Regions from separate parts of the Thioalkalivibrio sp. ALE11 genome, predicted to be linked through region 3. Evidence: predicted binding sites of a transcription regulator. Region 3 holds the regulator's gene; each other region holds the start of a gene.
The links. The regulator sigma-54, encoded in region 3, starts transcription at its own class of promoters, with help from an activator protein. The targets are predictions, from matches to a motif close to TGGCANGNTNCNTGCTT.

Region 1 (10,389 bases), on a different contig from region 3:
CGGGTGCTGCAGGAGCACCAGGTCGATCCAATTGGCGCCGCCAGCCCCGTCCCTGTCAATTTCCGGCTCATCACCGCAACCCACGAAGATATGCAGGAGCACGTCAATACCGGAGGTTTCCGGCTCGATCTGTTTTACCGTATCAATGTAGTGCCAGTGTACTTGCCCCCTCTGCGCGCTCGCCGAGGCGACATACGACCTCTGGCACTGCATTTCCTAAATGAGCTCAACCACCGCTACCAGCGCAATGTCGCCTTGCACCCCGAGGCTCTCGCGGCGCTGGAACGTTATGGCTGGCCCGGAAACATTCGCCAGATGCAGAACGTCGTCGAACGCGCCATCTTGATGGCGGAGAGCGACCACATCCAAAGAACGCAAATCCAGCAGATTCTCACCGAGCAGGGCAGCGTGCGCCTCCCCGAGGCGCCGACACCCCAGTCTTCCAGCCCACCGGCGTTCGACTACGGATCCACCACGAAAAACGAGGTCGGTCGTTACCAATGGGTGCGCCAGGAAGATGCAAAACAGATCCTCGACGCCCTAAATCAGTGCAGAGGGAACCAATCTTGTGCAGCCAGACGCCTCAATCTCTCCCTTCGCCAGTTGCGTTATCGCATCGAAAAACTTGGGCTTGAAGTGAGGCGACGTTAACCACCCGACGACACCCGAAATGACAAAGCTCGCCATTGCTCGCCATTGGCACACTTTGACCCTCCCTCGAAGTTCCGCCAAACCGAACCGAACCGCCTAAACGAGCCTTCGAACGAGGCCCCCGCCGAATTGGCACGCTTCTAGCATGCAACGTTATACCGTTTCATGTCCGCTAGGAACTCCTGGAATGAAACGGCTCGAAATGAATCCAACCCGTGAACGAATCGGGACCGTCGAAAAACCTTCAAGCCCGAAATTGAGGAGTCGTAAACAATGGCAAGCACAGGCAGCGTCAGCGCATGGGACGAAGCATTACTCACAGCCATGATTCAGTACCCGGTGCCAGTCATCAAGGGACCAGAAGATATTCAGACGCAGGTGGACCAGATCTGCAATGCAGTGAAGTCTACGAAAGCCGGGTACCCGGACCTGGACCTGATCGTTTTTCCGGAATATTCAACCCAAGGTCTTAACACCGCGATCTGGACCTACGATGAAATGCTGCTCACCATCGACAGCCCGGAGATTGGCCGATTCAAGGAAGCTTGCAAGTCAAACGACGTTTGGGGCGTTTTTTCCTTGATGGAAAAAAACGAGGATCCTCAAAAACCGCCCTACAATACCGCAATCATCATCGACAACAACGGAGAGATCGCTCTCCACTACCGTAAACTGCAGCCATGGGTTCCTATCGAACCGTGGTCTCCGGGCAACTTCGGCATGCCAGTCTGCGACGGCCCAAAGGGATCAAAACTGGCCGTTTGCATCTGCCACGACGGCATGTTCCCGGAACTCGCCCGGGAGGCGGCGTACAAGGGGGCAAACGTTTACATCCGGATTTCGGGGTATTCCACCCAGGTGAACGATCAGTGGATTTGGACGAACCGCACAAATGCATGGCAAAACCTGATGTACAGCATTTCGGTCAACCTCGCGGGCTACGACGGCGTTTTCTACTATTTCGGCGAGGGAACGGTATGCAACTACGACGGCAACGTGATCCAGCAGGGCCACCGGAATCCCTGGGAGATCGTCACGGCAGAGCTGTTCCCGCGACTCGTCGACAAGGCCCGCGAGCATTGGGCTCTAGAAAACAACATCTTCAACTTGGGCTGCCGGGGTTACGTTGCCGAGCCCGGCGGCGGTTCCCAGAACTATCTGACTTGGGTAAACGATCTCGCGAACGGGACCTACAAGTTGCCGTGGGATGAAAAAGTGAAGGTCCGAGACGGCTGGAAATACTACCCGGAGGGCGTCAAGCTCGGCCCGATGCCGAAGTAGCCCCGAAAGCATGAACAAGAGGCTTCACCTTGAATAGATAATTCTCCGGTTATTCAAGCCTTCCGGGCTCGCGCGCTGAGGCGGCCGGGTTGGCTGGATAAATCATAAACGCTGAGTAAAGAGTTTCCTCATCCATTGCTGAAGCTTTGCTGTGGAGAGTGCCTTCGATAGGCCTCTCCACGGCAACGGCTCTGTGGGCGCACCAGCGCCTCCACTGTCGGGTATTTTTGATATCTCTGTTTCCGACCGCAGCCGTTTTCGGCCCTGACGAGAAGGGTCGGAACACGGCGCTTCCGGGCGATTAGGCAGCCCCCCATGAAACGAATCAAATCCGACAGGCGGCGACCTCTTTAAACGCAAATGCGTTTCGGCTCCACAGGCCCGAGAGTAATCAAACATTTCACGCCGCGTTTTTCCACGAAAAACTGATCAGCGCTCGGACATAGCGATGAACCGATTGTCGCTGAGTAGAACTCAGAAACAGGAGTTTTCGTGCAGAGCGTTTGCTCGAGCCGCGAGCTCGGATAATGGTACAGGCATAGACACTTTTCTCCAGGGCGTCTTGTTCCGTTGACGCTACTGTCTCTCCGGGTTCCCGGCGGATTCGCGGACTCGCTCCGTCGAACGCAATCTTGTCCTGACAATGTCGCCGGCGATAACCGGCGCAGCAGGTTCGACAAAGGCTTGCTGAAGGTCACCGAACCGAGAGCCCCGTTCAACGCCGGTCGCTGTCCTCGATTGCGGGTCCCCGGTCCTGTCACCCGCCAGGGTTGGCACGGTTTTCGCTAGAAATCTCCTGCGCAAGCGAGCCACCGGCCGGCTGCGTAGCTGGCACCCCCCAGCATCTCGCTCCGGGCGTAAGGCGGATCCGGAGCGCGTTGGAACCCTGACATTGGAGAGACTCATGGCGGAAACCCTGATTTCCTACGACATCGACAAGGCCCCGGAAGAACAAGACATCAAACCGCACAACCGCTGGCATCCGGATATCCCGATGGCAGTGCACGTCAAGCCGGGCGATGAATTTCGCCTGGAGTGCTGTGATTGGACGGGCGGGCAGATTGGCAATAACGACTCCGCCAACGATATTCGCGATGTAGACCTGACGAAGGTGCACTACCTGACCGGTCCTGTGTCGGTCGAAGGTGCAGAACCCGGCGATCTGCTCGTCGTCGACATCCTGGACGTGGGGCCGCGCCCGGATCAGCTTTGGGGGTTCAACGGCTTGTTCGCGCGGGAAAATGGAGGCGGATTCCTCACCGAGCACTATCCGGATGCCCGCAAGGCAATCTGGGATTTTCATGGGATCTACACCAGCTCCCGCCATATCCCGAAGGTTCGCTTCCCCGGTACGATCCATCCCGGGTTGATCGGCACACTGCCCTCCCGGGAACTACTGGAGAAGTGGAACACGCGGGAGCAAGCCCTCGTGGACACCGACCCTGATCGAGTTCCCCCGCTGGCCACTTTGCCGTATGAAGACACTGCTCTGATGGGGGGCCTTCAAGGCGACGCAGCCAAACGCGCGGCTCGCGAAGGCGCGCGCACCGTCCCACCCCGTGAGCACGGGGGTAACTGCGACATCAAGAATCTGTCGCGCGGATCCCGCGTGTATTTCCCGGTCTACGTTAAAGGAGCAGGATTGTCGGTGGGTGACCTGCATTTCTCGCAGGGTGACGGGGAGATCACTTTCTGCGGCGCGATCGAGATGGCCGGCGTTATCGACTTGAAGGTGGGTTTGGTCAAGGGCGGCATGGAGAAATACAACATCAGCAGCCCGGTGTTCCAGCCGAGCCAGGTGGACCCCCATTTCCGCGACTACCTGATTTTTGAAGGAATTTCAGTGGACGAACAGGGCAAACAGCACTACCTGGACGCCCACATTGCTTATCGACAGGCCTGTCTCAACGCGATCGAATACCTGAAGAATTTTGGCTACTCCGGCGCACAGGCCTACTCGATCCTGGGTACCGCTCCTGTCGAGGGCCACATTAGCGGCATCGTGGACATTCCCAATGTATGCGCCACTCTCTGGTTGCCGTCCGAGATCTTCGAGTTCGATATCCATATTTCTGACTCCGGACCGACCGTCGAGATCGGCGACGACGTCGACACCTGCATCGCCACCTGACTGTCAATACCCGGCCCGTCTTACGGGCCGGGTATTCCTCACGGAGACTCCAATGCCCCTATACGACTACCAGTGTCCAAACTGCGGCGACTTTTCCGATTTCGGACGCATCGCCGAGTCATCCGCGCCGTGTGTCTGCCCGACCTGCGGGACCGACGCGCCCCGCGTCATCACCGCCCCACGGCTGTCACTAATGGACCCATCGAACCGTCAGCGCTGGGAACGCAACGAGCGCAGCCAGCACGCACCAAAGAAAGTCCGACGGAGCTCATGTGGCTGTAGCGGAACCCACACCTGTGGCACCCAGAAAACCAGCGCGGAAAAAAAGGCAGGCGAAACTACTACCCACCCGCCTCTGCAAAAGCAGACCAAGAAGACCGCCCGCCCCTGGATGCTCGGGCATTAGCCATCAGTCCGGAATCAGATACTCTTCTCCCTACTGCCGCCTACCGTCATGCCGGGGGCGGCAGCTTCTGTCTCGTTGCCTGATAAGCCGGAGCCGAGCGGCCTATTCCAGCCTTGCCCAGCGGGATACACCAGGCACGGCAAACCTTAAAATCGGCCGAGTTTGAGACGGTCTAGACGCAGGCGTTCGCGGGCGTCGAACAGGCGGCGGGAGGCGAACCAGACCGCGCCCAGGGTGCCGAAGCCGGTACCGGCGGCGATCAGGAACATGATCAGGATCTGGTACTTCACGGCCTCCACCGGCGGCGCGCCGGCCAGGATCTGACCGGTCATCATGCCCGGCAGGCTGACGATGCCGGCGGCCGCCATCGCGTTAATGGTCGGCATCAGGCCGGAGCGCGCGGCCTCGCGGCGCATGGTGGTGACCGCCTCGCTCCAGGAGGCGCCCATCGCCAGTCGGCCCTCGATCGTGCGCCGCTCACGCCAGACAGTCTGCGTCAGGCGGTCCAGCCCCAGAGCAATACCGGTCATGGTGTTGCCGAGCAGCATGCCCAGTAGCGGGATCGCGTACTGCGGCTCCCACCAGGGGGTCGGGCCGACCATGGTGGTCAGCGCCAGCACCGTGACGGCGAACGCCGAGATGAACATGGTCACGGCACCGATGCCATAGCCCCACAGCCCGGCGAAGCGGCGCTGCTGGCGTGCCATCACCTCGTAGCCGGCCACGGCGAGCATGATCACCGCCATCAAGGCCACCCAACCGAGCTGCGCATGGTCGAACAGCGTCTGCAGGATCAGCCCGACCAGGAGCAGCTGGATCACGGTACGCGCCCCGGCGATCAGCAGGCTGCGCCCCAGACCCATGCGTGCCCAGACGGTCAGCACTGCCAGCGCGACGACCAGCAAGGCCGCCAGCGACAAATCCAGCGCGGAAAGCGAGATCAGTTCCACGTGGTCACCTCCAGCTTGCCGTTGGCGATGGTCAGGATGCGGCCGCCCAGGCGCTGACGCTGCAGGGTGTCGTGACTGACCCAAAGCGCTGCCGCGTCTTCCTCGGCGAGATACCCACGTACCGCGCGTTCGATGCGTTTGGTGTTTTCCAGATCCAGATTGGCGGTGGGCTCGTCCAGCAACAGGACGCGCGGCTGGTTCAGCAGCGCGCGCACCAGCCCCAGGCGCTGCTTCTCGCCGCTGGAGAGGCGCTCGATCTCCCATTCCAGCGAGGCCTCCGGCAACGCCACCTCGTCCAAAAGGTGCAAGGCCGTGTCGCGCGAGAAGTCGGTCGGCAGGTGTTCGTCCACGCGCTCGCTCCACCACGCGGTTTCGGCCGGCACGTACGCGACGCGGCGGCGCCAGTCGACAGGCAGCATCGCGTCACGCGGCTCACCGTTCAGCGTCACCGCCCCCGTGTTGGGGTCGAGGTCGGCCAGGGCCCGTAACAACAGCGACTTGCCGGAACCCGACGCGCCCGTCACCTGGACCAGTTCACCAGGCTGCAACGCCAGGTCCAGCGGGCCGAGGTGTGCGGTTTTGAGTTGGCGAACGTCCAGCAGGCGATCCATGCGAAAGGGTTCCGGTGCGGCGAAATGGCGATCGTAACTGAAGCCGGGGCAGCGGGATGAATGGCCGGACGGGCAGGCGCTGCTTGCTGCGAGAAGAACGCTCCGCCGTGACGGATTGCCTCTGTAGATGTCGATCGCACTATTCGGCGCGGGCAGGGGCTTCGCGGGCGGGCCCGCTCCCACAGTTCTGGAACCAAAAAAAGGGCGCCCGGTGAGGGGCGCCCAAAGGCCAACATCCAAGTCCTGGGAGACTGTCTTGTCGGCGTCGGAGGAGACGATGTCGGGGCCGGGCCTGTGGCCCGACCCCAGTTTAGGTTAACGAGGGTTTATTGCTTCCCGGTGAACTCCGGGTAGGCCTCGAGACCGCACTCGGCGATGTCGGCGCCCACATCCTCGTCCTCTTCGTTCAGGCGGATACCCATCACCGCCTTGAGGATGGCCCAGACAATCAGGCTGGCCACGAAGACGAAGACGAAGATGGCAAGCAGACCCGCGATCTGCGCCACGAAGGTCGCATCCGGGTTGGACAGCAGGACCGCGAGCACGCCCCAGATGCCGGCCGTGCCGTGGGCCGAGATCGCCCCCACCGGGTCGTCGATCTTCAGCTTGTCCAGCGCGACGATCGAGAACACCACGATCACGCCACCGATGGCACCGATGATCATCGCCAGGAACGGGCTGGGCATCAGCGGCTCGGCGGTGATGGACACCAGGCCCGCGACCGCGCCGTTCAGCGCCATGGTTAGATCGGCCTTGCCGAACATCAGACGGGTGGTGATCAGCGCGGCAATCACGCCCCCGGCCGCGGCCAGGTTGGTGTTGGTGAACACGGCCGCCACGGCATTCGCGGATTCAACGTCGGACACCTTGAGCTCGGAACCGCCGTTGAAGCCGAACCAGCCCAGCCAGAGGATCAGCACGCCCAGCGTCGCCAGCGGCATGCTGGAGCCCGGGATCGCGTTGATCTGGCCGTCCTTGCCGTACTTGCCCTTGCGCGCCCCCAGCAGCAGGACGCCCGCCAGCGCGGCCACGGCACCGGTGAAGTGGACGATGCCCGAACCGGCGTAGTCGAGATAGCCGATCTGGTCCAGCATGCCGCCGCCCCAGCTCCAGAAGCCCTGGATCGGGTAGATCACGCCGGTGAGGACCACGGCGAAGGCGAGGAAGGCCCACAGCTTCATGCGTTCGGCGACCGCCCCGGAAACAATCGACATCGCGGTGGCCACGAACACCACCTGGAAGAAGAAGTCCGCGCGGTCGGAGTAGTAGATGTCGCCACCGCTGCCCAGCACCTCGGACACGGCGTTGTCACCGGTAATAAAGAAGCCCAGGCCCGGGATCAACGAGGTGAGCCCGTCGCTGTACATGATGTTGTAGCCGATCAGCATGTACATGATGCTGGCGATCGAATACAGGGCGATATTCTTGGTTGCAATTTCGGCCACACTCTTGGTGCGCACCATCCCGGCCTCGAGCATGGTAAAGCCCGCGGCCATCCACATGACCAGTGCGCCGGCCATCAGGAAGTAAAAGGTGTCAAGGGCGTAAGCCACCTCGACGACTTGCTGTTCGATATCCATTGTCGGATTACCTCATTCAGTAGGACCGAGGAAGGGCGCTCAGAGCGCCTCGGTTCCGGTTTCACCCGTGCGGATTCGCAGGACCTGCTCGACCGGCGATACGAAAATCTTTCCGTCACCGATCTTGCCGGTGCTCGCGGCCTTGGATACGGCCTCGATCACCTTGTCCACCAGGCTGTCGTCCACCGCGACTTCCAGCTTAACTTTGGGCAGAAAGTCCACGACGTATTCGGCACCGCGGTACAGTTCGGTGTGGCCGCGCTGGCGACCGAAACCCTTGACTTCGGTCATGGTGATGCCCTGCACCCCGATCTCGGACATCGCCTCGCGCACATCATCAAGCTTGAACGGCTTGATCACGGCAGTAATCATCTTCATGGTTCACTCCTTGGGGCGGACCCGCTCACCGCAAGCCCGCCATTGGGGTTTTGGATCAACGACCGGCTCAGAAACCGAGCGACCAGGCGACGTAGGCGCGAACGTCCTCGCCGTCTTCATCGGCATACGCCAGATTCATGCTGAAAGTGCCCATGCTATCTGTGTGACGACTCAGACCAGCGTGATAGTGGGTGTAGCTGTCCACAGCACTATCATCAAAAGTCTGATGGCCAACCATGAATCCAGCGCTGTACACATCGGCAAACGGGACATCCAGCCCGGCGTAGTAGTAAGCGCTACCGCTCTCAAACGGAGCAGCATCAGACTCTTCGTTAACAATGACTTTTACACCACCATAGAACATGTCGTAGGAGAGTTCGCCGTAGATCTCGGCAAAGCCAATATCGAGGTCTGAATCGGGATAGAAGTAGTAGACATAACCAACGTCATAACCCAAACCGTTGGCCAGTTCGTCAGCGAATCCGGCATAGAGATCAAGCTCGTAAGTTCCGCCCGCATAGAGGTCAGGGTCCAGATTGGAAGCCCAAGTGCCAACGTAGAACCCGGAGCCATGTTCATAATCAAAGCCACCCTGGATAGCGGCCCCGTTAGTCTGAGAAAAACCGCGCAGCTCATAGTCGGAGGCGATGGTGATGTTCCCGGAGAACTCGGCGGCGGCGGTCGAGGTGGCAAGCATCGCGCCAGTGCCGCTCATGGCCAGAACGGCGGAAGCCAGGATGGAACGCTTGAATTTCTTCATTGGATGGATCTCCCTCTGGTTGATCGAGTGTCGCGTAGTCGACACCCGGTCCTTGCATGGGCTGTGCCAAGTATCGAAAGGGAGCAAAAATCGGCTTTTCGCAACACCTGTTGCGGCCCAACCACGGGCTTTTGCCTTTATTTGGTGCGCACTAAAAGTGCACACGCACCAAAAACGTGCGGAGACCGAGGACTGTGAACCAGGTCTGGGATTCCAGACGGTTCACCCATCGGCAAGCGGCAGATCGGTAAGACGAATCGGGAGGCAGACACGGTCGCGGAAAGCGCACGTGCGGTAATGCGGGACGCACGGTGAAGATCGCCTTGCCCTGCAGATCGCCCCGTCGTCCGCGATTCGCGATGATCCAACAGGGTATGGGCGGAGCGGCGCAGCCCCAGGCCCAGGAGGTTCTACGAGGAGAGACTTCCGCGTTCGATCTCGATGCCGACCTCGCGCACGCCGGGCACGGCGCCGGGCTTGCCGAGTTTGATGCACACCCAGGGCGTGCCGAACTGGGCCATCAGGGCCTCGGCGATCTCTTCGGCCAGGGATTCCAGCAAGGCATGCGGTTCGCGCGTGACGATGGCACGCACGGCGTTGGCCACCGCCTCGTAGTCGACGGTGTCGCCGATTTCGCCGGAGTAGGCGGCGATGCGGGTATCGGCCGCCAGTTCGATATCGAATCGCAGGCGGCGCTGGATGCGCTGTTCCCAGTCGTAGACGCCAACAACGGCGTCAATCTCGAGGTCGCGCAGATAGATTCGATCCATGGGTTCGGCGGGCTCCTGTGGGTCGGCGCCTATCCTACTGCCCGGGCCGCACAAGGTACACCGAGCCGCTATCATGGTGCCTCCCGGTCACATCGAGACAGGCATGAGCAAGCCCTTTCACGAACTCCCCTGGCCCGCCAATCCGGAGGGCGAGTCCCGGCGCATCGGCGTGGAGATCGAGATGGCCGGGGTGTCGCTGGAGACGATGGCCAAAACCGTGAAAGACGAGTTCGGGGGGCACATCGAGTCGGACAACGCCTTCGTCTTCCAAGTGCGCGACACGGACGTCGGCGACTTCCAGCTGGAGCTGGACGCCCGGGTACTGAAGGACCGCGGCTACCGCGAACACCTCGCGCGCCTGGGCATCGAGCTGGACGACTCCGACGAGGCCGCGCTGGAACACTGGCTCGCGGACGCCGCAGGCCGCCTGGTCCCGCACGAGATCGTGGCGCCGCCGATCGCCGTCGCCGACCTGCCCCGCCTGGACCGAGTGCGCGCCGCCCTGCAACAGGCCGGCGCACTGGGGACCGAGCGCTCATTCCTCTATGCCTTCGGGCTGCAGATCAATATCGAGGTCCACCGCACCGATGCCGAGTGGCTGCTGGCGATCCTGCGCAGCTTCCTGCTGATGGTGGAAGTGCTCACAGCGGCGGGTGCCATCGACCTGGCGCGGCGCCTTTCTCCCTACATTCGGTCTTTCCCCGGCCCGTTTGTACGCTACGTGCTGGACCCGGACTTTCGCCCCGACCGGGCCGGACTGATCGACGCCTACCTGGCGCACAACCCGACCCGCAACCGCCCTCTGGACCTGCTCCCGCTGTTCGCCCACCTGGACTCCGACAGGATCGACGCGGCACCCGTGGAGCACGAG
Region 2 (10,289 bases), on a different contig from region 3:
CGGGGATGGACTGGAACACGGAGAAGTTGCAGAAGACCTTGTCCGCCAGCTTGTCGGTCAGCTCGGCATGGATCTCGGCCGGCAGGGCATCCGGGTCCACCAGCAGTCGCTGGCACAGGGCGAAGTACAGCGCCTCGGCGCGGGCGCGGTCGGCCAGCGAAAGCAGGCCGCGGGCGAACTGCGCCTGCACCTCGGCCAGATGCCAGGCGGCGTCGTGGAAGACCTCGGACGGCGGACGCACGCTGTCCTCCAGCAGCGCCCGCAGGGTCGCGATCTCGGGCGGCTCGTCGGCGGCCGGCGGCGGCACGGGGCCGTCCCCGGGGGCCGGTTCGCAGTCGATCACGTTGGTGATCAGCACCGCGTGATGCGCGGTCAGGGCACGCCCGGACTCGCTGAACACCTCGGGCATCGGCAGGTCGTGCTCGTGGCAGATGCGGCTGAGCGGGCGCAGGATGTTGAGGGCGTATTCCTCCACCGAGTAGTTGATGGAGCACTCGTTGCGCGAGCGCGAGCCCTCGTAGTCGATGCCCAGGCCGCCGCCCACGTCGACCACGCGGATGCCGGCCCCGGCCTCGTGCAGCGCGGCGAAGTAGCTGGCCGCCTCGCCCATGCCGTTCTGGATGTCGCGGATATTGGCGATCTGCGACCCCATGTGGAAATGCAGCAGCTGCAGGCGGTCGAGCCAGTCGAGCCCGCGCAGGCGCTCGAGGATCGCCAGCACGTCCGCGGCGGACAGGCCGAACTTGGCCTTCTCGCCGCCGGTATTCTGCCACTTGCCCTTGCCGATGGACGCCAGGCGCACGCGCAGCCCCAGCAGCGGCGAAACGTCCATGGCTTCGGCCTGGCGGATCACCTCCTCGAGCTCCGAGGGCTTCTCGATCACGATGTACACCCGGTGGCCAAGCTGCCGCCCGATCAGGGCCAGGCGCACGTATTCGCGGTCCTTGTAGCCGTTGCAGATGATGACCGACCCGGGGCGCGACTGCGCCAGCACCGCGATCAGCTCCGGCTTGGAGCCGGCCTCCAGACCCACCTGCGGCCGGTGGCCTTCGGCATCCGCGTGATCGCCGGCGGCGAGGATGCGCTCGACCACCGAACGCTGCTGGTTGACCTTGATCGGATAGATCGCGGTGAAGTCGCCGTGGTAATCCAGCTCCTCGGCCGCCCGGGCGAAGGCGCGTGACAGGCGCCGCACGCGACCGTCGAGCACGTCCTGAAAGCGCACCAGCACCGGCGGGCCCACGTGCTCCTCGCGCAGGCGGCAGGCCAGCGCGTGCAGATCCACGCCGGGGTGTTCCGGCCAGTCCGGACGGCGCATGCAGACATGCCCGGACGTATTGACCTCGAAGAAGTCCCCGTTCCAGTGATCGATGCCGTAGGTACGGCGCGCATCATCCAGGGTCCAGGACGTGGCTGACATGGCGGTTCCGCGGTTGGGGAAGGTCGGAGTTGCCCGCAGGATACAGGGCACTATCATGGCGGCGCATCCTACCGTTCACCCATGCACAAGGGGAGCCCGCCCGATGGCACTCGACGACCACTGGTTCAGCGAACCCGACAAGGACATCGCGATGTCCCTGCGCATCACGAAAAAGCTCCACGAGGAGCAGACGCCCTATCAGAAGATCGAGATCTTCGAGACCACCGGCTTCGGCAACCTGATGGTGATCGACGGCTTCGTGATGCTCACCGGCCGCGACAACTTCATCTACCACGAAATGATGTCGCATCCGGTCCTGTATTCGCACAACGCACCGAGGAACGTGGTGATCATCGGCGGCGGCGACTGCGGCACCCTGCGCGAGGTACTCAAGCACGACGAGGTGGAAAAGGCCACGCAGGTGGATATCGACGAACGCGTGACCCGCCTGTCCGAGCAGTACTTCCCCGAGCTGTGCGACGCCAACGACGACCCGCGCGCCGAACTCCTGTTCGATGACGGCATCCAGTTCATCAAGGACGCGGACCCCGGCTCCATCGACGTGATCATCGTCGACTCCACCGACCCGGTCGGCCCGGCCGAAGGGCTGTTCTCCGCGGATTTCTACCGCGACTGCGTGAAGGCGCTGGGCTCCGATGGCCTGCTGGTGCAGCAGAGCGAATCCCCGCTGCTGCATACCGACAGCATCCTGCGGCCGATGCACGACAGTATGCGCATGGCGGGTTTCATCGACGCCCTGACCATGCACTTCCCGCAGCCCACCTACCCCTCCGGCTGGTGGACCTGCACCATCGCCTCCAAGGACGCCCCGGTCGCCTTCCTGCGCGAGGAAGCCGCCGAGGAGATCCCGTTCGTCACGCACTACTACAACGCGGCCATCCACCGCGCCGCCGGCGCCACCCCGGAATTCTTCCGCCGCAAGCTGTTCGCCTGATCCGGCCGCGCCGGTCCGCCACCCCGGCGCCGGGCCGGCGCGGGGTGGCGGCTTCAGCCGGGAGTAACGCCTCTGCACGCCTTCCGGCATCCGCCCGGCATCAGCAGACACCGCCTCGAAACCTCCCGCGCTCGCACACTTTCAGGGCAGCCTGATCCATCTTGATGCATGCCCCCCGAAACGGGCTGCACCACGACGAAACATTAGCTCCGCAGACCGGCGCTCCCTGGCCCGGCACCACGCTCCGCAACGCTTTCGGGGCGACCATGGCATGGCTCCTGCTTACTCGGATTACTGCCGGCGCATTCCTGCGCGCCGCACCGAGATTCAAGCGAGGAGAACCATGCTGCATCGACGCTGCATCGCATTCGTTGTTCTGTTTCTTGCGCCCGTGATGGCGCTGGCCCATCCCCACCACGGGCACCACGCCCACGAACATGCGGGCTTCGCTGCGGGATTTCTGCACCCGTTCACCGGCCTCGATCACCTGCTGGTCCTGCTCGGAATCGGGTTCTGGATGGCCCGCTCACAGCGACTCCCGGGCACCCTGACCGCCGGCGCGGCGGTACTTGCCACTCTGGCGCTCGCCTTCGCCCTGGGCGTGGCGCAAGGCCCGCTGCCGACCGTCGAATTCGGCATCCTCGCCTCGCTTTTGCTGACCGGCGTACTGGTCTTTCTGGGCACGCGTCTCCCGCTGGTGGTGACCGCCGCGATCGCGGCCGGCTTCGCCGCGCTGCACGGCTTCGCCCACGGTGCCGAAATGGCGGCCGACCTGTCCGCACTGAGATTCGCCGCCGGCTTCCTGCTGGCCAGCGCCCTGCTGCTGACCGCCGGTGCACTGGCCGCCTCCCGGATACGCGATACGGATCTCGAGCGTCCGGTGGGACAGGCGGCCGGAGGGGCCATGGTTGCCACCAGCGTCTATCTGTTGCTGGTGGTCTAGCGGCGTGGACATCACCCCCGTGGAACTGGCCGGCGCCACCGAGACCGTCCCGGAGACCCGGGACGGATGGCTCGGGCGCCTGGAGCTGGGCTTCGCCTCGCGTGGCGGACGGACCCGGCTGGCCCGCCGTCGTCACGAGGGCCCTCTGCTGGTGCAGCGAAGCTTCTTCCCCGAAGGCGACGTCTGCCACTGCTACGTGATCCATCCCCCGGGGGGCGTCGCCGGCGGCGATCGCCTGCAGCTGGAAGCGGAGCTGGACGCCGGCAGCCGGGCTCTGCTCACCACCCCTGCCGCGGCCAAGTTCTACCGGACGCGGGCGGACAGCGCCCGCCAGGAACAAAGCTTCACGGTGGGGCCCGACGCGAGTCTGGAGTTCCTGCCGACGGAAACCATCCTGCACGGTCGCTCCCGCGTGACGCTGCACAACCACTTCCGTCTGGGACCCGGCGCGTGCCTGTGCACCTGGGATGTCCTGTGCCTGGGACGCCCGGCGCACGGCGACCACTACGAGGGCGGAGCGTGCACCCAGGATCTGTGGATCGAGCGCGACGGCCGACCGCTGGTACATGACCGCCTCGACCTGGTCCACGGCGATCCGCTGCTGAGCCGTCCCTGGGGCCTCGACGGCTTCCCCGTGGTGGGCCAGCTGGTGGCCACCCCGGTTCCCGAGGGACTCGAACCGGCACTGCGCGAGCATCTCGGAACGCCCGACGCCCTGCGCCTGGGCATCTCACGAATCGGGGATGTCCTGTTCCTGCGTTGTCTGGGCCATGGCGCGGAGACCGTGCGCGCGCTGCTGCAGCGGGCCTGGGCCTTCCTGCGCGAGCCGGTCATCGGGCGGCCCCCGTGCACCCCCCGTATCTGGAACACCTGACCACCGGAAGATCCATGGAACTGACCCCACGCGAGAAAGACAAGCTGCTGCTGTTCACGGCCGCCCTGCTGGCGGAACGCCGCCAGGCGCGCGGGCTGAAGCTCAACTACCCGGAGGCCATGGCGCTGATCTCGGCCGCCATCCTCGAGGGGGCCCGCGACGGCCGTTCGGTCGCGGAGCTGATGAGCCTGGGCGGCGAGGTGCTGACCCGTGACGACGTACTCGAAGGCGTCCCGGAGATGATCCCGGAGGTACAGGTCGAGGCGACCTTCCCGGACGGGGTCAAGCTGGTCACCGTTCACGAACCCATCCGTTAAGAGGAAGTGCCCGATGATCCCCGGTGAACTCCTGCCCGCGGACGGCGACATCACCCTGAACGCCGGCCGCGAGACCGTCACCCTGGAGGTGGCCAACAGCGGCGACCGGCCCGTCCAGGTCGGTTCTCACTATCACTTCTTCGAGACCAACAACGCCCTGCGCTTCGACCGCGAGCGCGCGCGAGGCTTCCGCCTGGACATACCGGCGGGAACGGCCGTGCGTTTTGAACCGGGCCAGACCCGCAGCGTGCAGCTGGTGGCCTACGCCGGGGAGCGCCGGGTGTTCGGATTCCAGGGCCGCATCGGTGGCCCGCTGGACGGAGATGCGCAATGAGCCAGACCATTCCCCGCCGCGCCTATGCCGAGATGTTCGGCCCCACCACCGGTGACCGCCTGCGCCTCGGCGACACCGCGCTGCTGATCCAGGTGGAGCGCGACTGGACCGTCTACGGCGACGAGGTCAAGTTCGGCGGCGGCAAGGTGATCCGCGACGGCATGGGCCAGAGCCAGCGGCACGACGAAGCCGTGGTGGACACCGTGATCACCAACGCGGTCATCCTCGACTACTGGGGCGTGGTCAAAGCCGATGTCGGCCTGAAGCAGGGCCGGATCCACGCGGTGGGCAAGGCCGGCAACCCGGATACCCAGCCGGGCGTCGACATCGTGATCGGTCCGGGAACCGAGGTCATCGCCGGCGAGGGCCGGATCCTGACCGCCGGTGGCATCGATGCCCATATCCACTTCATCTGTCCGCAGCAGATCGAAGAGGCCCTGACCTCCGGCATCACCACCATGGTGGGTGGCGGGACCGGACCCGCCACCGGAACCAACGCCACCACCTGCACCCCCGGACCCTGGCACATCCAGCAGATGCTGAAGGCCGCCGAGGCATTCCCGATGAACCTGGGCTTTCTGGGCAAGGGGAACGCCAGCGAACCCGGCGCCCTGCACGCGCAGGTCGAGGCGGGGGCCCTGGGCCTGAAGCTGCACGAGGACTGGGGCACCACCCCGGCCTCGATCGACTGCGCCCTGTCCGTCGCCGACGCGCACGACATCCAGATCTGCATCCATACCGACACCCTGAACGAATCCGGCTTTGTCGAAGACACCCTGGCGGCGTTCAAGGGACGCACCATCCACACCTATCACACCGAGGGCGCCGGCGGCGGCCACGCCCCGGACATCATCAGGGCCTGCGGCGAAGCCCACGTCCTGCCGTCCAGCACCAATCCCACGCGGCCGTTCACGGTGAACACCATCGACGAACACCTGGACATGCTGATGGTGTGCCACCACCTGGATCCGCAGATCGCGGAAGACGTCGCGTTCGCCGAGAGCCGGATCCGGCGCGAGACCATTGCCGCGGAGGACATCCTGCATGACCTCGGTGCGTTCTCGGTGATCGCCTCGGACTCGCAGGCGATGGGACGCGTGGGCGAGGTCATCCTGCGGACCTGGCAGACCGCCCACAAGATGAAGAGCCAGCGCGGCTCGCTGGCCGGCGACCCGGCCGAGCACGACAACTTCCGCGCACGTCGCTATGTCGCCAAATACACCATCAATCCCGCTCTGGCGCACGGCATGGCCCACGAAGTGGGCTCCGTCGAACCCGGCAAACTGGCCGACCTGGTCCTGTGGGATCCGGCCTTTTTCGGCGTCAAGCCGGCGCTGATCATCAAGGGCGGGATGATCGCCTCGGCCCCGATGGGCGACCCCAACGCCTCCATCCCCACGCCACAGCCGGTGCATTACCGGCCGATGTTCGGCAGCTACGGCCCGGCCATGACCGGCACCTCCGTCAGCTTCGTCTCGCAGGCCGCCCTGACCGCCGGGATCGGCGACCAGCTGGGTCTGGAGCGAAGGCTGGTCGCGGTCCGCGGCTGCCGCGAGATCGGCAAGCAGGACATGCGGCTGAACGACTGGCTGCCGAAGATGGAGGTGGACCCGGAGACCTACGAGGTCCGTGCCGACGGCGAGCTTCTGACCTGCGAACCCGCCACCGAGCTGCCGCTGAGCCAGCGTTACTTCCTGTTCTGAGGTCCCCATGATTCGCCTGATCGAACGCGCCGAGAGCGCCCCGACCACCGTGACCGGAACCCTGCATCTGCCGGTCGAGACCCGGATGAAGAGCCGCTTCCGGGCCACCCTCGACACCGGCGACGAGGTCGGCGTATTCCTCGAGCGGGGCGGCATGCTGCGCGACGGGTCCGCCCTGCGCGCCGAAAGCGGCGAGTGGGTCACGGTGCGTGCCGCACCGGAACCGGTCAGCACCGTGTACTGCGAAGACCCCCTGCTGCTCGCGCGGGCGGCCTACCACCTCGGCAACCGCCATATTGCCCTGCAGATTGGTCCGGGCCGGCTGCGTTACCTGCACGACCACGTGCTGGACGACATGCTGCGGGGCATCGGACTCGATCCGATGTTCGAAAACGCCCCGTTCGAGCCGGAGGCGGGTGCCTACGGGCACGGCCATGCGCACGGTGGCCACGGCCATGGCCACTCGCACTGATCTAGGCCTGACGGACCCGGGCCTGACAGACCCCGGTCTGGCCCGGCGACGGCTCTGGCAACTCCTCAGCCCCGCGCTTCCGGTCGGTGCGTACAGCTACTCCGGCGGACTGGAATGGGCCATCGAGGCCGGCTGGGTACAAGACGAGGCCGCGGTCGCCGACTGGCTGCAAGGCCAGCTCGACCACACCCTGAGTCGGGTCGACATCCCCATGCTGCAACGCCTCCACCAAGCATGGCAGACCCAGGACCTCGACGCAGTCGCCCGGCTGAGCGCCTGGCTGAGCGCCAGTCGCGAGACCCGCGAACTGCGGGACGAGGATCGCCAGCTGGGTCAGGCGCTGGCGCGCCTGCTGACCGAACTGGAGCTGCCCGAAGCCGAGCCCTGGACCCGCGATCCCGAGGCGACCTGGGCCACGCTGCTGGCGCTGGCGCTCGCGCGCTGGGATATCGCCATCGGGGAGGGCGCCGAGGCCTGCCTCTGGACCTGGTGCGAGAACCAGGTGGCGGCCGCCATCAAGCTGGTCCCGCTGGGCCAAACCGCCGGGCAGCGGCTGCTCTACCAGCTGGCCTCGACGATCGGCACGGCGGCTCGTGCCGGGCTCGCCCGCGAGGACAACGCGATCGGCGGCACCGCCCCGGGTGTCGCGATTGCCAGCGCGCTACACGAAACCCAGTATTCACGCCTGTTCCGGAGTTAGGAACCCATCATCAGGAGAACCCCATGTCACTGAATCCCCGCGTACTGCGCGTTGGCATCGGCGGACCGGTCGGCTCCGGCAAGACCGCCCTGCTGCAGGCCCTGTGCCAGCGCCTGCGCGACACCTACAGCATCGCCGTGGTCACCAACGACATCTACACCCGCGAGGACGCGGAGTTTCTGACCCGCCACGACGCCCTGGAGGCCGAGCGCATCGTCGGCGTGGAAACGGGCGGCTGCCCACACACCGCAATCCGCGAGGATGCCTCGATGAACCTGTCTGCGCTCGCCGACCTGGGGATCCGTTTTCCTGATCTGGAGGTCGTATTCGTGGAGAGCGGCGGTGACAACCTTTCCGCGACCTTCAGCCCGGAACTGTCGGACCTGACGATCTACGTAATCGACGTCTGCGCCGGCGACAAGATCCCGCGCAAGGGCGGGCCGGGCGTGACCCGCTCCGATCTGCTGGTGATCAACAAAATCGACCTGGCCGACGGCGTCGGCGCATCGCTGGAGGTGATGGACCGCGACAGCCGGCGCATGCGCGGGGATCGCCCGTTCGTGTTCACCAACCTGAAGACCGGGGAGGGTCTGGAGGCGGTCACCGATTTCATTATCGAACACGGGATGCTGGAGCGCCCGGCCCGCGCCGGCTGAGGCGCGCCCCGCAGCGCCCAAACGAGACAGCTCCGCTTCGCCTGCGAGGCAGTCTCTATGGGGGGTTAGATCACGCAGCCCCCCAAGCGGCGAGGAGTTGGCAATGCCCGATCGGCGAGAGGGCTCGCCTCCTACGCGTTGGCGGGCGCGATGCCGAGGCGACGAAAGCTGACCGTGTCGCGGCCGGGCATCGCCTCCAGGACCCGTGGCTCTGAGTCAGGATTGGGCGTGATCAGCAGATATTCCGCTAGCGGGGCCTCGACGACATGGCGCATGGCGCGACGCATGGCCCGGGCCCCGAACTTGCGGTCGTATCCGGCCTCGCGCACCTGGCGATGCACCGACTCGGTCAGCCGCAGTTCCACCCGGTGTTTCTCCAGACGTCGATTCAGGCGCGCTAACTCGAGGTCCACCAGCTCGTTCAGGGTATCGCCATCCAGCCACTGAAACACCGAGATACTGTCGATGCGGTTGACGAACTCCGGCGCGAAGCGGCCCAGCAGTTCGCGCTCGACCAGCCGGTACTGGCGCTCCCGCAGTGGGCCGCGCGACCACCAGCGCCCGAGCCAGCCCTGGCGCCGCTCCGCGTCCTTCTGCAGACGGCGGGCACCGAGGTTGCTGGTCATGAACACCAGTGTATTGCGGAAGCTGTAGGTACGTTCTCCTGACGCCGTAGTCAGAAGCCCGTTGTCGAACACGTTGAGCAACGCCCCCACGACCTCGTCGGAGGCCTTCTCCAGCTCATCGAACAGGACGATGCCGGGCTTGCGCAGGCTGCCCTCGATGCGTTCCTGATCGAGCAGCGTCGTGCCCTCCTTGCTGCCGACGTAACCCGGCGGGGCCCCGGTCAGGGCCGCCGCATAGTGCTCCTGAGAAAGGGTGTTCATGTCGACCCGGCAGAAGGCCTCGGCATCACCGTGCAGAGCCCGCGCGAGCGCGCGCACGATTTCGGTCTTGCCGACCCCGGTCGGGCCCAGGAACAACGCGGTATGCAACGGCCGGTGCGGGTCGGAGATATCGGCCCGCACGATCCGGAGCATGCGTTCGACAGCCGCGACGGCATCGTCCTGGCCCAGGATCTCCCGGCGAATCGCAGACATGATCGCGTCCACGTCGAAGCGATAGCGGCTTTCGATCCCGCCGCCCTCTCCTGTGGCCACGGAGGCGCCGCTGCGATCCCTTCCCGCATCGATCCGGCGCTCTGTCTCCATCCGTCGGCGTTCGGTATCCGCAAGACGGTCGTTAATAAATGGCATTACCTCAGCCTTTCAGGCTATACAAAAGATTACCGGTCCTCCTCGGGGAGGACCGGCATCCATCACACCGCCTGTACAAGCGGGAAATCCTGCGACTACGATCCCGTCTCTTTGGTCTTTGCGGCGTAGGGAAGATCGCGCACTGGCGCACTGGCAACCCCGACCTGGTCGCGGGTGATCTTTTCGACGTCCTCGCGGGCCTTTTCGGCGTCGTTGACCCAGGTGCGGTAGAACTCGAACGGACAATCCGCGACACCCTTGTCGCCATCGCCCGAGTCGTGCATCCCGGTGTAACCACGATGCAGCAGCTTGAACAGGTGGTTCTGCGACTGATCGTTGGCGCGCGCATCCCGGATCTCGGGGATCGACAGCTGCGCATACTGGATGCCGTTCTCCTCGGTGCCGCACTCGCCCAGGGTACGCCCATCGAACCCGACGACCGCAGAGTGACCGAAATAGCTGTAGACGCCGTCGAACCCGGTCGCGTTGGCGACCGCCACATAGGTGTTATTAGCCCAGGCCATGCACTTGGACATATTCACCTGCTGTTCCTTGGCGGGGTACATGTAGCCCTGGCAGCGCACGATCAGTTCGGCGCCTTTCATCGCGCAGTCGCGCCAGATCTCGGGATAGTTGCCGTCGTCACAGATGATCAGGCT
Region 3 (10,389 bases):
AGTCTTGCCACTGCCGCTGGGGCCCATCACGGTGGTCACGCGCCCGCGCGGCACCTCCAGCGAAAGCCCGTCAAACACGGGCTTCCGGCCACGGCGGAAATGCAGGTCCTCCACCACGATGTGCGGCGTTTCGGCGGATGCGGACTGGCTCACATTCGAGTCTCCCGGGATGCGGGCGCGACGACCCTCGCGGCGCGGCGCAGGCATGGACGCCGGAGTCTGGCCCCGGCCGCACGGTGCGTCAAACCAGCGTGAATCACGTCAACAGTTTCGCGATGGTGCGCACATCGTCGAGCACGCCCGGCGAGGCCTCGAGGAACACCGGCACCGTCCCGGCGGGGCTGCATCCGGCCAGTGCCTCCACCAGCACGCGCCAGCCGGCGGGATCCGGCTCGCCCGCAGGACGCAGACGCCAGAGCCCCGGCCCCTCGCCGGCATGGAGCTGCGGGTACCAGATCGCCTCGTCCACCCCGGGCAACCCCACGGATTCGCCCGGACCTGTCGCCTGCAGGCGTTCCAGGCCCGCGCCCCGCAGCCCGGCAACCGCCGCCTCGACGGCCGCCCCCGGCTCGAACGCGACCCCCTCGAGACGCTCGCCGAGGGTCGCGGCGAGGCGGGCCAGAGCGGCGGTCCCCGCCTCCGCGGGCACGTCCGCGGGCCAGCTGACGGTCACGCGCAGGTTGAGCGGCACGGCGTCGTCCCAGTCCCCGAACGGAGCGGAGAGCGCCCCGTCGGCCCCCAGCACCCCGGGCACGAACACCCGCGAACGAAAATGGCCGAGATAGGCCAGCTGCCAGTCCAGCGGCAGACTGGCCGGGAAATACCCGTCCCAGGCCGGCGTACCCGGCCGGGCGACCGCGGCCGGCTGAAGCTGCACGCGCCTCCCTTCGGTTGCCGCGTCCGATGGATCTCCTGCCGTCATGTATCTCCCCCGTTGCGACTTGCCAGCACCCCGGTGGCGCGGCACAGTTTCCCGATGCACTTCGACCTCTTCCACGAGATCTCGGTCCCCGAATTCCTCGGTATCGACGAACACCGCGCGATCGAGGACACCCTGGCACTGTGGGATCTCGCCGACACCCTCGGATTCAACACCGCGTGGCTGGTGGAACACCACCTGATGCCGGAGTTCTCGCATTCCACCGCGCCGGATCTCGTGCTCGCCGCGGCCAGCCAGCGCACCCGGAACCTGCGCCTGGGCCTGGGGGTCGTGCCTCTGCCCTATCACCACCCGCTGCGGGTCGCGCAGCGCGTCGGCATGCTCGACCAGCTCTCCGGGGGACGCCTGGAGCTGGGCATCGGCCGCGGCTTCTCGCCGCCGGAATATGCCACATTCGGCGCCGAGATGAGCGAAGGCCGCGCCCGTGTGGATGCCGGACTGGACGCCCTGCGCCAGGCCTTCGCCACCGGCCGCATCACCCAGCACGGGCCCTTCCACCACCTCGACGACGTCCCGGTGATGCCGGCAACGCTGCAGGACCCGCACCCGCCGCTGTGGACCGCCGCGGTCAGTCCCGAGTCGTTCACCTGGGCGGCGGAACAGGGCATCGGTGCGCTGGCCGGCCCGTTCAAGCCGTGGCAGATGATCCGCGAGGACATCCGCCTGTATCGCGAGGGCTGGGCCCATGCCGCCGGCGACACCCCGCACCCGCCCCGGGTCGGCATGACCCTCGGCGTGCTGTGCCTGCCGGACGGCAAGCGTGCCCGACGCGAGGCCAAGCCCGCGTTCGAATGGTTCTACCGCAACATGTTCCGGCAGACCCTGCCGGTGCTGGAACGTCTGATCGAGGGCTACGACTACTACCGCTCGCTGGGCCGCTTCCGCCACCTGGTCAAGGCCGGGATCAATCTGAAGATCCTCGACATGCTGGGCATGACGCTGGTCGGCACCCCCGAGGAATGCCGCGAGCGCATCGAGGCCCTGCGCGAGTCGGGCGTGGACCACCTGCTGCTGGCCTTCGGCGCCGGGGCCGTGCCGCGCGAACTGGCGGAGGAGTCCATGCGCTGCTTCGCCGCAGAGGTCATGCCGGAATTCCTCGATGGCCCCGCCCCGACCGGATAACCGCATGCGCGTGGCCGTCACCGGTGCGGCGGGTCGCATCGGCCGGGTCCTGCTGCCCGAACTGCTGCACACCCCGGAGGTCGAGCGAATCATTGCCCTGGATCGCGAACCGGCCGACTTCCCCGGTGCCGCGACCCTGCCGGCGGACCGCTACGACCTGCGCCAGAAGGATCTGGCGCAACTGACGCCCGAAGACCTCGCCGGGACCGATACCCTGGTGCACCTGGCCTTCCAGCTGATGGGCGGGCACGGCGGACGCCGGCGCCACGACCGCGACTGGGTGCGCCGGCAGAACGTGGACCTGTCGCGCTCGGTCTTCGCGGCCGCCGCGCATGCCGGTGTCCGCCATGTGGTGTTCCTCTCCAGCGCCGCGGTCTACGGCCCGTGGCCGGACTCGCCCGTCCCCCTGGGCGAGGACCAGCCGCCGCGCCCGCGCTTCCCCTATGCCGAGGACAAGGTCGCCACCGAACAGGCCCTGGAGGCTCTGGACCGCGAGCATCCGGAGCTGGTGACCACCGTGCTGCGGCCGCCCGCGGTGGTCGGGCCACATGCCCACCCGTTGCTGCAACGGATCGCCCGCAGCCGCCTTCACCCCGCCGGGATCGACGCACCGGTGCAGATCCTGTGGGAGGAGGACGCCGCGCGAGCGATCGCCGCCGCAGTCGCCCGCCGTGCCCCGGGCTGCTTCAACCTGGGCACCGAACCGGTGTGGTCGCTGCGCGCCATGGCCCGTCACGGTCGGCGCCTGACCCTGCCGGTGCCCGCCGGCCTCATCCGCAGACTGCACCCGCTGGCCTGGCGCCTGAGCGCGCGCGCCGGCGATCCGGGCTGGGTGCGCGGACTCGACGGCCCGCTGCTCCTGGACTGCACCCGCGCACGCCGGGAACTCGACTGGCAACCCCGGGTCACGACCCCGGAGTGCCTCGAGCGCCTGCGGGCCGGCCATCGATAGGGGGCGACCGGACCGCGCATGCTGCTGCCGCTGCTCGCCGTCGTCGGTGGTCTCGTACTGCTCGCCGCCAGCGCCGATCGCTTCGTGTTCGGCGCCGCCGGCCTGGCGCGCGGGCTCGGGGTCTCGCCGGTGCTGATCGGCCTCACCGTAGTCGCCTTCGGCACGTCGGCCCCGGAGATCATCGTCTCGCTGCTGGCCAGCCTGCAGGGAGCGCCGGGGCTGGCGGTGGGCAACGCAATCGGCTCGAACATCGCCAACCTGGGACTGGTGCTCGGACTGGCCGCCCTGATCGCCCCGGTCATCGCCGGTCACGGGCTGGTACGACGCGAACTGCCACTGTTGCTGCTGGCCACACTGGGCGTGCTGTTGCTGCTGCTGGACGGCCGCCTGGCGCGGGCGGAAGGGGTGATCATGCTGGCCGGTCTGATCGCGATCGTGGTCTGGATGATCCGCGCGGCCCGCCACCCCGGTGCGCCCCCGGAGTCCGACCCCGGGCTGACCCCGCGCCCGCCGGCGGCCACGCCCGGCGGTCTCCCGGCGGCCCTGTGGTGGCTCGCCGGCGGTCTGGTGGCGTTACTGGCGAGCAGCCAGGCGCTGGTCTGGGGGGCAGTCGAGATCGCCACCGCCCTGGGCGCCGGCGAACTGCTGATCGGCCTGACCCTGGTCGCGATCGGCACCAGTCTGCCGGAGCTGGCCACCACCGTGGCCAGCGCACTGCGGCGCGAAACCGGCATGGCCCTCGGCAACGTCGTCGGCTCCAACCTGTTCAACCTGCTGGCGGTGCTGGCGGTGCCCGCCGTGATCGCGCCGCTGGCCGTGGAACCCGCAGTGCTCACCCGTGACTATCCGGTGATGCTGGCCCTGACCGTGGCGGTGCTGCTGGCCGCCCGCTTCGGTGCCGGCCGCATCACCCGCTGGCACGGGGCCCTTCTCCTGCTGGCTTTCAGCGGCTACCTTGTGACTCTCGCAATCACGGCACCGGCATGGATCTGAACCCCGAAACCACCCGCAAGCTCGCCCTCGCGGTCCTCGAGAACGAAGCCGATGCGGTGCGCGGCCTCGCCTCGCGCATCGACGACGCCTTCCTCGCGGCCTGCCGCCACATCCTCGACTGCCGCGGGCGCGTGGTGGTCACCGGCATGGGCAAGTCCGGCCACATCGGCAGCAAGCTGGCGGCCACCCTCGCCTCCACCGGCACGCCGGCGTTCTTCGTGCACCCGGGCGAGGCCAGCCACGGCGATCTCGGCATGATCACCCGCGACGACGTGGTGATCGCGCTGTCGAACTCCGGCGAGACCGACGAGCTCCTGACCATCCTGCCGCTGATCCGGCGCCTCGACGTCCCGCTGATCGCGATGACCGGCAATCCCGGTTCGCGCCTTGGCACCGATGCCAGCGTCCATCTGGACGTCAGCGTGGAACGCGAGGCCTGCCCGCTGGGACTGGCCCCCACCTCCAGCACCACCGCGGCGCTGGCGATGAGCGATGCCCTGGCGGTGGCGGTGCTGGATGCGCGCGGCTTCACCGCCGACGATTTCGCCCGTTCGCATCCCGGCGGCCGCCTCGGGCGGCGTTTGCTGATCCACGTCGGCGACATCATGCATACCGGCGAGGCGATCCCGCGCATCGCGCCCGAGGCGCCGCTGAAGGACGCGCTGTTCGAGATCACCCGCAAGGGGCTGGGACTGGTGATCGTCAGCGACACGGACGACCACATCCTCGGGGTCTTCACCGACGGCGACCTGCGGCGCACCCTGGACAGGGGCGAGAGCCTGGAGACGCTGACCATTGGCGAGGTGATGACCCGGGGCGGGCACACCGCGCGCGCCGACTGGCTGGCCGCGGAGGCCCTGGAGATGATGGAAAGCCGCCGCATCAACGCCCTCCCGGTCGCCGATGCGGACGGCCGACTGCAGGGGGTGATCAACATGCACGACCTGCTGCGCGCGGGGGTGGCCTGATGCATGACGACATCGATCTCGCCGGCCTGCAGCGCGGCACCCGACTGCTGATCCTGGACGTCGACGGCGTGCTGACCGACGGCGCGCTGTTCCTCGGCGACGCGGGCGAACAATACAAGGCGTTCCACAGCCGTGACGGCCACGGCCTGCGCATGGCCATGGACGAAGGCCTGGAGGTCGCGATCCTGACCGGGCGGCAGTCGGCGGTCGTCGAACATCGCCTGCAGGATCTCGGCATCCGCCACTGCATCCAGGGCCGGCGGGACAAGGGGGAGGCACTGACGCAACTGCTGCAGCAGACCGGGCACCGCGCCGACGAGGCCGCGTTCGTCGGCGACGACGTGGTCGATCTGCCGGCGATGCGCCGGGTTGGCCTGGGCATCGCGGTCGGCGACGCCCATCCGTTCGTGCGCCAGCACGCGCAATGGGTCACCACGGCCGGTGGCGGGCGCGGCGCGGTCCGCGAAGTCTGCGAGGACCTGCTGGCTGCACGTGGCCGCCTCGAGGCCGTGCTCGAAAGCTACCTGCACGCATGACCCCGGATCCCCGCCGCGCCCCGCTCGCCGCCCGGCTGCTGGCCGCCGGATGCCTGCTCGCCGGGCCGGCAGCGGCCGAGCCGCCCGCCGAACCCGCGGCCGACGCGGAACCCACGCTGCAGATCGAGGGGTTTACCGCGCATGTCACCGGCGAGGACGGGCGGCCCACCCACCGCCTGCAGGGGTCGCGGCTGCGCGAATACGACCGGGATGCGGTCCAGTTCATCGATGACCCGGAGCTGGATCTGCTGGACCAGCGGGGCCTGAACTGGACCTGGCGCGCCCCGCGCGCGGCACATCAGCCCGATCGCGAACTCCTGCATACCTTCGGCCACACCCGCGGCGTGCGCCCCGAACGCGACGAGCGCGTGCGCACGGTGATCGAGTCACGTGACGTGCGCGTGGCGCTGGACACCCGGCTGACGACTTCGTCGGCCCCGAGCACCCTGGAACAGCCGGGACTGTTCCAGCGGGGCACCGGCCTGCGCGCCGACCCGCAAGCGGATACCATTGGGCTGCTCGCCGAGGTCTACACGCTGTACAGCGACCTGCCGCAGGAGGACCGCCCGGAATGAACCCGGCCACAACCGAACATCGCCGCGCGGGCATCCGCCGACCGGCCCTGCTGCTTGCCGTGACGGGGGTACTCGCACTGTCCCTGGCGGCCCTGCCGGCGACCGGCCGCGAGGATGCCCTGCCGGTGGAGATCACCGCGGACCACGCCGAGATGGACGAACGCGCGGGCACCGGCACCTACACCGGCGACGTGATCGTGGTGCGCGGCGATGCCACGCTGGAAGCGGACCGCGTGATCGTGCACATGCGCGAGCGCCGCCCCTACGAGATCGAGGCCCACGGCGAGCCCGCACGCCTGGAGTCGCCCGATCCCGAGACCGGCGAGACGCGCATCGCCGAGGGGCTGCGCATCGACTATTTCCTCGACGAGGAACGCGTGATCCTGACCGAACAGGCACGCGTCATCACCGCCGCCGAGGATGCCCGCGGGCAGCGCATCACCTACGATCTCGAACGCGACGTGATCCGCGCCGAACGCGGCGACACCGATGACGAGCGCGTGCACATCCGCCTGCAGCCACGCGAGGACGATCCATGACCCCCGCGGCCGACGGCCATCTGGTCGCCCGCGAGCTGAGCAAGCGCTATGGCCAGCGTACCGTGCTGGACGCGATGGATGTGGACCTGGTGCCCGGCGAAGTGGTCGGCCTGCTGGGACCCAACGGAGCCGGCAAGACCACCTGCTTCTACAGCCTGGTCGGACTGATCCGGCCCAATACCGGGCGCATCACCCTGGGCGGGCGCGACATCACCCGGGCGCCCATCCACGAACGCGCCCGCGCCGGGCTGGGCTATCTGCCCCAGGAGGCCTCGATCTTTCGCCGCCTGTCGGTCGAGGACAACCTGCAGGCAGTGCTGGAACTGCGCCCGGAACTCGACCGCCACGAGCGCCGCCGCATCGGCGACGCCCTGATCGAGGAATTCCAGCTGGAGACCGTGCGCCACAGCCCCGGGATCGCGCTGTCCGGAGGCGAGCGGCGGCGCGCCGAGATCGCCCGCGCGCTGGCCGGCGATCCGCAGTTCATCTGTCTGGACGAACCGTTTGCCGGGGTCGATCCGATCTCGGTCGGCGAGATCCAGGCAGTCATCCGCCACCTGGCCGAACGCGGCATCGGCGTACTAATCTCGGATCACAACGTACGCGAGACCCTGGGTATCTGCCATCGCGCGTACATCCTCAGCGAGGGGCGCCTGCTGAGCGCGGGCACGCCGGACGAACTGCTGGCCGACGCCCGCGTGCGCGAGGTCTACCTCGGCGAAAACTTCCGCCTGTGACACCGACCGCCGCACCCGGACGGTGCACAAGCCCGCAGCAAGGGATTACTATTCACTTATGGTGACCAACGCCTTTCCCAACTCATGCTGAAGCCCGGGCTGAATCTGCAGCTCGGTCAGACGCTGACCATGACGCCGCAGCTGCAGCAGGCCATCCGGCTGCTGCAGCTGTCGACGCTGGAGCTCCAGGCCGAGATCCAGCAGGCGCTGGAAAGCAATCCCATGCTGGAACAGGCCGAGGATGACGAACTCGGTGCCGACGCGGGGGACACCGCGGACACTGCCAGCGACGCGAACACCGACGACGGCGAGAGCGGCAGCGACGCCGCCCGCACCGGCGAAACGGTGGATGCCGGCGGCTCGGAGGACGTCATCCCCGACGAGCTGGTGACCGACAGCCGCTGGGAAGACATCTACGACGCCAGCGCCAGCCCGCGCGGTCCGGACGACCGCGACCCGCTGGAGAACACCTCGGACGACGACGGCGGCGGGCTGCAGGATCACCTGCTGTGGCAGCTGCATCTGTCGCACCTGACCCCGCGCGACCAGCGCATCGGCGCCGCCCTGATCGACACCATCAACGGCGACGGCTACCTCGAGGGCGACGTCGAGACCCTGGCCGAGACCATCAGCCGGAGTGAAGAACCCCCCGTCGACACCGACGAGGTCGAGGCCGTACGCCACTGGTTGCAGCACTGCGACCCGCTGGGGGTCGGTTCGCTGGATCTGCGCGAGTGCCTGGAGGTCCAGCTGGGTGAGCTGGCGCCGGACGCGCCCTCGCGCGAGGCGGCGCGCGCGCTCCTCGAACACGGCATGGACGCCCTTGCCCGGCGTGACTACAAGGCCCTGCAGCGCCAGAGCGGCGTACGCGATGGCGACGAGCTGGCCGCGGCGCTGGACCTGATCCGCACGCTCAACCCGCGCCCCGGCGCCCAGATCAGCGAGACACCGCCGGAATACGTGGTCCCGGATGTCTACGTGCGTCATACCGACCGGGGCTGGCAGGTCGACCTGAATCCCGAGATCGCCCCGCGCATTCGCATCAACGACCTCTACGCCGGCATGGTCCGCCAGGTCTCCGATGCCCGCGACAGCGCCTTCATGCGCGATCAGCTGCAGGAGGCGCGATGGTTCATCAAGAGCCTGCACAGCCGCAACGACACCCTGCTGCGCGTGGCGCGAGCGATCGTCGAACGCCAGCAGGGGTTCCTGGAACACGGCGAGGTGGCGATGCAGCCGCTGATCCTGCGCGACATCGCCGAAGCCCTGGAGATGCACGAGTCCACGATCTCGCGGGTGACCACGCAGAAATACATGCACACCCCCCGCGGGGTGTTCGAATTCAAGTATTTCTTCTCCAGTCACGTGGGCACCAGCGACGGCGGGGAATGCTCCGCGACCGCGATTCGTGCCATGATCCGCGAACTCATCGAAGAGGAAACGCCGGGCAAACCGCTCAGCGATTCCCGCCTCGCCCAGATCCTGGCGGATCGGGGCATCAACGTGGCCCGGCGTACCGTGGCCAAATACCGGGAGGGCATGAACCTGCCATCCTCCAGCGAACGCCGCCAGATGGCCGCCATGCCGACCGGAAGCAAACCGAAAGGAGCCTGACCCATGCAGATCAATCTCACCGGACACCACGTCGACATCACCGACGCCCTGCGCGACTACGTCAACGAGAAATTCCAGAAGCTGGAACGCCACTTCGACAAGGTGATCGACGTGCACGTGGTGCTGAACCACGAGAAGACGCAGAAGCTGCACAACAAGGCGGAAGCGAATCTGCAGGTCAGCGGCAACCACATCCACGCCGAGGCCAGCCACGATGACATGTACGCCGCCATCGACGGCCTGATCGACAAGGTCGACCGCCAGCTGATCAAGCACAAGGAGAAGGTCAAGGATCATCATCGCGCCGAGGGCGCCCAGCGCAACCGCGAACAACCCGAGTAAGCCGATGAATCCGGCCGAGCTCATCACCCCGGAGCGCATCGGACTGGAAACCGACTGCTCCAGCAAGAAACGAGCGCTGGAAACCCTCGCCGATCTGCTGGTGGACGGGGCCGCGGACGGACTGGCGGCCAGTGCCGCGTTCGAAGCCATGTCGGCCCGCGAAAAACTGGGCTCCACCGGGCTCGGCCATGGCGTGGCGATCCCGCACGGCCGTCTCGCCGAGCTGGATACGCCCCGCATCGCGGTCCTGCGTCTGGATCAGGGCGTGGATTTCGAAGCCATGGACCACGAACCGGTGGACATCCTGATCGCCCTGCTGGTGCCGGAAGAGGCCACCAGCGAACACCTGGACCTGCTGGCCCAGCTCGCGCGCGGGCTGTCGCAGCCGGACACCCTCGCCGGCATCCGGCGCGCCGCGGACAGCGCGGGGGTCCAGCAGGCCCTCACCCGGGCCCTGGGAGATACCTGACCATGGCCGACCGGGCGGAAGCGGCAGCCGACGGCACCGCGAGCAACATCACCATCGCCGCGCTCACGCGGGCGATGGGGAGCCGTCTGGATCTGCGCTACGTCCACGGAGAGGAAGCCGCGGGCGACCGCGAACTCCTGGGATTCGGCGATGGCGACCTGCCGCTGGCCGGCCACCTGAACCTGATCCGCCCCAACCGCATCCAGGTCATCGGCGACTACGAGGCCCGCTACATCGCCGGCCTGTCCGACGAGCAGCGTGACCACCTGGTGCTGGAAATGGCCCGCACGGGCACCACCATGGTGATCTTCGCCGAGGACACCTGCCCGTTCCCGCGCATGCCGCACACAGGTGACGACCCGCTGCCGGTGATCCTGTGCACGCGCACCTCATCGCACGAAGTCATCGCGCTGCTGCGCTATTTCCTGCAGCAGCGCCTCGCCCATTTCGAGGTGCGCCACGGGGTGTTCATGGAGATCCTCGGGATCGGCGTGCTGATCTCGGGGGCTTCCAGCGTCGGCAAGAGCGAGGTCGCACTCGAGCTGATCTCGCGTGGCCACCGGCTGATCGCCGATGATGCCCCCGAGTTCGCGCGCATTGCC

Region 1: fmdA (formamidase) is a predicted target of sigma-54. The motif match lies at 2,704-2,720, and genes of this name have one in related genera.
Region 2: F620_RS0108585 (HupE/UreJ family protein) is a predicted target of sigma-54. The motif match lies at 2,643-2,659, and genes of this name have one in related genera.

What each region holds. Positions count from the first base shown of each region.
Region 1 covers NZ_KB906169.1:130,867-141,255, reverse strand. The annotation lists gene F620_RS0108510 (sigma-54-dependent Fis family transcriptional regulator) at 1-651, shown strand, start outside; gene F620_RS0108505 (formamidase) at 925-1,932, shown strand; gene fmdA (formamidase) at 2,837-4,063, shown strand; gene F620_RS14810 (zinc ribbon domain-containing protein) at 3,948-4,469, shown strand; gene fetB (iron export ABC transporter permease subunit FetB) at 4,616-5,419, opposite strand; gene F620_RS0108485 (ATP-binding cassette domain-containing protein) at 5,410-6,030, opposite strand; gene F620_RS0108480 (ammonium transporter) at 6,357-7,610, opposite strand; gene glnK (P-II family nitrogen regulator) at 7,650-7,988, opposite strand; gene F620_RS0108470 (TorF family putative porin) at 8,056-8,748, opposite strand; gene folB (dihydroneopterin aldolase) at 9,159-9,518, opposite strand; gene F620_RS0108460 (amidoligase family protein) at 9,592-10,389, shown strand, end outside.
Region 2 covers NZ_KB906169.1:148,030-158,318, reverse strand. The annotation lists gene speA (biosynthetic arginine decarboxylase) at 1-1,420, opposite strand, end outside; gene speE (polyamine aminopropyltransferase) at 1,524-2,375, shown strand; gene F620_RS0108585 (HupE/UreJ family protein) at 2,719-3,318, shown strand; gene F620_RS0108580 (urease accessory protein UreD) at 3,329-4,192, shown strand; gene ureA (urease subunit gamma) at 4,207-4,509, shown strand; gene F620_RS0108570 (urease subunit beta) at 4,523-4,843, shown strand; gene ureC (urease subunit alpha) at 4,840-6,546, shown strand; gene ureE (urease accessory protein UreE) at 6,554-7,018, shown strand; gene F620_RS0108555 (urease accessory protein UreF) at 7,002-7,718, shown strand; gene ureG (urease accessory protein UreG) at 7,742-8,374, shown strand; gene F620_RS0108545 (AAA family ATPase) at 8,506-9,630, opposite strand; gene F620_RS0108540 (aliphatic amidase) at 9,726-10,289, opposite strand, start outside.
Region 3 covers NZ_KB906171.1:52,106-62,494, forward strand. The annotation lists gene F620_RS0109905 (ABC transporter ATP-binding protein) at 1-153, opposite strand, end outside; gene F620_RS0109910 (hypothetical protein) at 257-877, opposite strand; gene F620_RS0109915 (LLM class flavin-dependent oxidoreductase) at 977-2,062, shown strand; gene F620_RS0109920 (NAD-dependent epimerase/dehydratase family protein) at 2,067-3,014, shown strand; gene F620_RS0109925 (calcium/sodium antiporter) at 3,033-4,007, shown strand; gene F620_RS0109930 (KpsF/GutQ family sugar-phosphate isomerase) at 3,998-4,975, shown strand; gene F620_RS0109935 (HAD family hydrolase) at 4,975-5,511, shown strand; gene lptC (LPS export ABC transporter periplasmic protein LptC) at 5,508-6,086, shown strand; gene lptA (lipopolysaccharide transport periplasmic protein LptA) at 6,083-6,625, shown strand; gene lptB (LPS export ABC transporter ATP-binding protein) at 6,622-7,362, shown strand; gene F620_RS0109955 (RNA polymerase factor sigma-54) at 7,447-8,976, shown strand; gene hpf (ribosome hibernation-promoting factor, HPF/YfiA family) at 8,980-9,318, shown strand; gene F620_RS0109965 (PTS sugar transporter subunit IIA) at 9,323-9,787, shown strand; gene hprK (HPr(Ser) kinase/phosphatase) at 9,790-10,389, shown strand, end outside.